2 regions of the Bacillus sp. AP8 genome follow, and region 2 is predicted to be linked to the other one. Evidence: a T-box and tRNA genes for the amino acid it is inferred to sense, from the RefSeq annotation. Region 2 holds a T-box; the other holds one or more tRNA genes.

Region 1 (3,430 bases), on a different contig from region 2:
ACAAAGATGAAATTAAAGGTTTTGATGTTGATTTAATTAAAGCAGTTGCGAAGGAAGCTGGATATAAAGTAACAATCGATCATGTTGGTTGGGATCCAATGATGGTTGAAGTAAAAGATAAACGAGCAGATTTAGCTATTGGTGCTATTACGATTAATGAAGAACGTAAACAGTCTTATGAATTTACGGTACCATACTTCCTAGCATCTCAAAAAATCCTTGTACCAAAAGGTAGTCCAATTAAAAGTGCTGCTGATTTGAAAGGGAAATATGTAGCAGTGCAAGGTGGTACAACAGGTATGATCGTATCTGAAAAACTATTAGGTAAAAATAGCAAGTATGTTAAAAAATTTGAGAATAATAATTTAGCAATAATGGAACTTAATAAGGGTGGAGCAGATGCTGTAGTAGCTGATAATGCTGTAGTTGAGGAATATGCTAAAAATAACCCTAAAGATAAACTAGTTGTAATTGAAGATAAAGGAACTTTTGAGTCAGAATTTTATGGATTTATGTTCCCTAAAGGTGAAACTAAACTTAAAGATGAATTCGATAAAGCTTTAAATACTTTGTTTGACAATGGTGAGTATGCAAAAATTTATCAGGATTGGTTTGGAAATGAGCCAGACGTTGCATTCTTAAAAGAACAACAAAAATAATTTCTAAAAAACACCGGATCTTATGGCGATTCGGTGTTTTTAGTATGGAAATTTTTTTATGAATTCGGTTTATTAAGATTTTGTAAAAAATCGAGTGATTTTCCTTTTGTATGTATAGACTCATATATAATAAGAAAAATTGTGTTTTTTAACACGTAAAGATTATAAGGAGGAAAATGAAAGTTAGAAACTATTTAGAAATTTTTCTTGTATCATTGAAACTTGGACTTACTTCTTTTGGAGGGCCGATTGCTCACTTAGGCTATTTTCAAAATGAATATGTGAAGAAGAAAAAGTGGCTTGATCAAGATACATACATGCAGATAATTGGTTTGTGTCAATTTTTACCTGGACCTGCTAGCAGTCAAGTTGGTATGGCAATTGGAATGATTAGAGGAGGTATTTACGGAGGAGTTCTTTCTTTTTTAGGGTTTACACTTCCATCTGTACTTGTTTTGGTATTTTTTGCTTATTTATTTGGTATATATCAATTTTCTGGTATGGGATGGATTCATGGATTAAAGTTGGTCGCAGTAGCAATTGTAGCCCAAGCTGTATTGGATATGTCAAAAAAAATTTCAAATAATCGAGTTCAAATTGCAATGGCCATCGCGGCAGCTGCAATGATATTGTTGTTTCCCTTACCATTTATACAAATCATTGTTATTGCCATAGCAGGATGCATAGGGATTTTCGTTTTTAGAAATCAAAAAGATGTTTTCACTGAAACATTCCATATACCGATAAGCAAAAGAATTGGGATGCTTGCTTTCATTTCCTTTTTCGCACTATTAATTGGGCTTCCAGTATTAAATAAGTTTTTTGATCTTACCTGGATTTCTATCTTCGATTCGTTTTACAGAGCAGGTTCTCTTGTGTTTGGCGGGGGACACGTTGTTTTGCCGCTACTAGAGCAGGAAGTAGTACCAACGGGATTACTGAATAAAGAGGAATTTCTGGCAGGCTATGGATTAGCACAAGCGGTTCCAGGACCGTTATTTACATTTGCAAGTTATTTAGGAATGATGATTTCAGGTGTGATGGGGGCATTAATTGCAACACTAGCCATCTTTTTACCAGCCTTTTTATTAATTGTAGGTTCCTTACCGTTTTATGGACTAGTTAGAAATCAACCACTATTTCAAGGAGCCTTTAAAGGAATCGGAGCAGCCGTTATAGGAATTTTGTTAGCTGCTTTATATGACCCTATTTGGACGAGTACAGTGCAAAATAATTTAGATTTTATTATAGTAATTATTTTATACTCATGTCTCGTTTTTTGGAAGTTGGCACCGTGGAAAATTGTTTTAATAGGAGCTTTATTAGGTACAATTGCCTTTTAAAATAGAGATGTAAAGAGGAAGATTCATAAGTATACGATATGTGAAAAAACAAAGGTATACTTATGAATATTTTTTTAAAAACTACTTGCAATAAGGTTTGAAAAGGTATATAATCAATTTTGTTGTTACAAATTTCGACAAAAATATATGCGGGTGTAGTTTAGTGGTAAAACCTCAGCCTTCCAAGCTGATGATGAGGGTTCGATTCCCTTCACCCGCTCCATACATAGCTACTAACGCAGTGTTTCGTTACATAGGAGAACGAGGCATTGCGTTTATTTATGTTTTTAAATACTATTAAACAAGGAATTTGAGACAAAATTTTTTTACTATGAAATAAAAGGATGCCTTACTATATGGAAGAGAAGGCATCCTTTTGTATAGTTTTTGTATTAGCGATATATGGTAAAGCTTCCTTCTCCTCCATGTATGCTTAATAACATGTTCATCAAAGATTCTGTTAGTTTTTCAGATTCTTCTAAGGATAAAGAAGGTCGTAAATAAATAAATTGAATAGCATTTGTTGTACTAGTTGTAACAATCGTTCGTTTAGAATCGACATAAGGACTTCCGAAGGCTCCAATTTCATCTTTTGATATAATAATGTTTTTCATGGTATTATTTCTTTCGTTAATACCTAAATATTCATCAGTTTCTTTACCGATAGTAAATACAATGTTTCCCTGGATATGTGCTAAATCATAAATGCCTAGGGGACATTCGTATTGTAAAGAAAAGAAATTATTAATATCTGTAGCTGTATGTATAGAAGGTAAATAGTTCTGTTTTTTTACTCGGCGGTATAAAGCTTCAGCTGAGTGACGATAACGAGAAGGGTCACCTCCAGCTAATTTAAAAACATTTCTCCATTCTTTTAAACCTGGAAAATCCATTAATTCTTTTTCCTGAGTTTCAAAATATAGAGATTCCTGAAACATCTGCAATCGTCCTTTTAACATTTGAGGAGAATCACTTACGGTTATAGAGTGATAGTAAATAGCAGCTATTTTAAAGTCTGGAATTTTTTCTTTTAATATAGAGTCAATTTGGATAGTCAAGGGATCATCTCCTATGGTTTTGGTAGTTAGTCCTTTTTATTGATAAATATTTGTGAATTTATAAAGAGCGATAACTGCTTTTTTTTATATATTTTACCATATTATCCTATTTAGAAAGGAGGTAAACTCTTGGATTATAAACAATTGAAGTATGATATTATCCAATATAGTAAACAAATTGGAATCGATAAAATTGGCTTTACAACAGCTGATCCGTTCGTTGAATTAAAGGATCGATTAATTAGACAACAGGAATTGAATTATCAGTCGGGGTTTGAGGAACCAGATTTGGATAAACGTACAGATCCTTCCCTTTTATTTGATCAACCAAAGTCGATTATATCGATTGCATTAGCTTATCCGTCTAAAA
Region 2 (3,430 bases):
GTGGTAGAAAGAAGCTCCCAAAAAGGTATTATTATTGGGAAACAAGGAAGCATGCTAAAAGAAATAGGCCAAAGAGCTAGAACGGATATTGAATTATTGTTAGGTTCGAAGGTTTATCTAGAATTATGGGTAAAGGTTCAAAAGGATTGGCGTAATAAGATGTCAGTATTGCGTGATTACGGATTTAACGATGACTATTAATAGACGTGGTTAAATTTTTCATGCTGAAGGCATCTCAAATGGTCTAGCTATAGAACTATCGGGCTCGGAGAATAGGTTAGATCCTTTTCGAAAATCCAGAGAATATTTCCAATAAGGGCTGTTTAACGTTCTTCGTAAGTCTGATTCTTTTGCACATCGAATTAGTAATTTTTGTAGTACATGAAAATTTTATGGTCGGTCAAGATAATAGTATAGTTAGGATTTCAACTTGCTAGTGAAAAACTGAAAGGTGGGGTTTAGTATGTTGGATTTTACCTGGAGTATATTTAAGGAAACGGGTAATATTGATACGTATCTCCTGTTTAAAGAAATTCAGTTGGATCAACCAGACCCATGTGAAAATGTCGAAGAAGAACTAGCAGACATGAATTTTCCAATCTCCTAATAATTGTCTTGCCGTCTAAAGAAGGTGACTTGTCTTGATTCAAAAATGTGAGGGCATTGTCATTCGCCGGACGGATTATGGAGAAAATAACAAAATAATTACCATTTATACACGTGAATGGGGGAAAATCGGAGTGATGGCAAGAGGAGCCAATAAGCCAAACAGCAGGCTCTCTTCCGTCACTCAATTGTTTTATTATGGTTATTTTCTTGTACAAACCTCCTCGGGCTTAGGAAGCTTATCACAAGGAGAGTCTATTGAATCTTTTCGACATATTAGAGAAGATATCATGAAAACCGCATATGCATCGTACATAATTGAATTGCTTGATAAAGGAACTGAAGATAAAAAGCCTAATCCTTTTTTATTTGAGTTACTGTATCAAACACTGCATTATATCGATGAAGACTATGATCCACTTGTGTTGAAATTTATTTTTGAAATGAAAATGCTTCCTGTTCTAGGGATTCCTCCTATGCTTGATAGATGTGTCAACTGTGGAGAAACAGAAGGAGAGTTTTCTTTTTCAGTGAAAAATGGCGGTTTTTTATGTCATCGTTGTCAAAATGATGATCCTTATCGAATCAACATTAGTGCAAAATCTATAAAATTATTACGTTTGTTTTATTATTTTGATTTGTCACGATTAGGAAATATTTCCTTAAAAGCTGAAACGAAGAAGGAATTATCTTTTGTCATAGATGCTTATTACGAGGAATACTCTGGTTTACACTTGAAATCCAAGAAATTTTTACAGCAAATGAATAAACTAGAAGGTTTATTCTAATATGACAAAATAGCCTCATGAAGTATAAAATTATTATTTTTTACACATAATTTAGTTTAGTCATATTGACATTGCTAAAACTGTTGTATAAAATTCAAAGTATTATTAAGGTGAATATTGCAATGATGAAAAGTAGTAGCTAACTCCCTTTATAAAAGCGAGCCTGGGATTGGTGTAAGCCGGGTTATAAAAAGTTGGTGAAGGCGTTTCGGAGCAAGTAAGTAACTTAAAAGAGGCTGTTAACTTTACTTAACAGCAATTAGGGTGGAACCGCGGGTAACTCTCGTCCCTATGCTAGCTAATAGCATAGAGATGAGAGTTTTTTTGTTTCTCTTTTATCATCTATGCCATTAGCATAATAAAATTAGGTGGAGGTGCCGTATGAATATACAAAATATGATAGTAACATTACAAAAACATTGGTCAGAGCAAGGCTGTATCTTGATGAATGCTTATGATACGGAGAAAGGTGCAGGAACTATGAGTCCATATACGTTCTTACGAGCTATTGGACCTGAGCCATGGAATGTGGCTTATGTTGAGCCATCTCGTCGTCCTGCTGATGGTAGATACGGAGAAAATCCAAATCGTTTGTATCAACATCATCAGTTCCAAGTAATAATGAAACCATCTCCAGATAATATTCAAGAATTATATTTGGACTCATTACGTGCATTAGGAATTGATCCTTTAGAGCATGATATTCGTTTTGTTGAAGATAACTGGGAGAATCCATCTTTAGGATGTGCAGGCTTAGGTTGGGAAGTATGGTTGGATGGAATGGAAATCACTCAATTCACATATTTCCAACAAGTTGGTGGTTTAGAATGTAAACCTGTCTCAGTTGAAATCACTTATGGGATTGAGCGCTTAGCTTCTTACATTCAAAATAAAGAAAATGTATTTGATTTAGAATGGACAGAAGGATTTACAGTTCGAGACATTTTTGGTCAACCAGAATTTGAACACTCCAAATATACTTTCCAAACAAGTAACACAGAGATGTTATTTGAATTGTTTAACATGTATGAAAAAGAAGCTCATACACAAATGGAAGAAGGACTTGTGCATCCAGCATATGATTATGTTCTAAAATGCTCACACACTTTCAACTTACTTGATGCGAAAGGTGCCATTTCTGTTACTGAACGTACAGGATATATTGCGCGTTGTAGAAATTTAGCGAGAAAAGTTGCAAAAACGTTTTATGAAGAGCGTGAGAAATTAGGATTCCCAATCTTGAAACAGAAGGGAGAAAACAGCCATGAATAAGAAAGATTTATTATTAGAAATAGGACTAGAAGAGCTTCCAGCTCGTTTTGTAACCGATTCGATTGCGCAGCTTGCCAACAAAGTGGAGGCTTGGTTAAAAGAAAAAAATATTAGCTATTCTGAGATAAAAAAATATTCAACTCCAAGACGCTTAGCCATTTTAGTGACAGGTGTAAATGAAATGCAGGAAGATAAGAATGAAGAAGCAAAAGGTCCTGCTAAAAAAATCGCTCTTGATTCAGAAGGAAATTGGTCTAAAGCAGCGATTGGCTTTGCTAGAGGTCAGGGTGTAGCGGTTGAAGACATCTATTTTAAAGAAATTAAAGGTGTTGAATATGTACACGTTCAAAAATTTACTAAAGGTCAAGAAGTAAAAGACTTGTTAGTAGAATTAAAAGATATTATTACTTCATTATCTTTCCCGAAAAATATGCGTTGGGCAAATAATGACTTAAGATTCATTCGTCCTATTAAATGGATCGTTGCTCTTTTCGGAGAAGAAGTTATTCCTTTCTCTATTACAAATGTGGGGACAGGCAAGACATCACTCGGACATCGTTTCTTAGGGAAACAAGTAACGATTGAAGAACCAACAAGCTATGAAGAAAAAATGAAAGAGCAATTTGTTATTGTTGATGCAGACTATAGAAAACAATTGATTCGTACTCAATTACAAGAGTTAGAGAAGCAAAATGGCTGGGTTATTCCTGTAGATGAAGATTTGTTAGAAGAAGTAAATAACTTAGTAGAATATCCTACAGCGT

What was found. The T-box of region 2 lies ahead of glyQ (glycine--tRNA ligase subunit alpha). A T-box ahead of a tRNA ligase gene usually reads a tRNA of that ligase, here a tRNA-Gly.
Region 1: it encodes a tRNA-Gly, which carries the amino acid that the T-box ahead of glyQ (glycine--tRNA ligase subunit alpha) is inferred to sense. The anticodon was not compared.

Annotation. Positions count from the first base shown of each region.
Region 1 is NZ_CAPG01000082.1:15,217-18,646, forward strand. Features, by position in the region: gene BN349_RS19585 (basic amino acid ABC transporter substrate-binding protein) at 1-659, shown strand, start outside; gene chrA (chromate efflux transporter) at 836-2,002, shown strand; tRNA gene BN349_RS19595 (tRNA-Gly) at 2,152-2,225, shown strand; gene BN349_RS19600 (B3/B4 domain-containing protein) at 2,395-3,060, opposite strand; gene queG (tRNA epoxyqueuosine(34) reductase QueG) at 3,190-3,430, shown strand, end outside.
Region 2 is NZ_CAPG01000045.1:3,513-6,942, reverse strand. Features, by position in the region: gene era (GTPase Era) at 1-201, shown strand, start outside; gene BN349_RS25375 (YqzL family protein) at 464-607, shown strand; gene recO (DNA repair protein RecO) at 642-1,394, shown strand; T-box leader at 1,508-1,688, shown strand; gene glyQ (glycine--tRNA ligase subunit alpha) at 1,776-2,666, shown strand; gene glyS (glycine--tRNA ligase subunit beta) at 2,659-3,430, shown strand, end outside.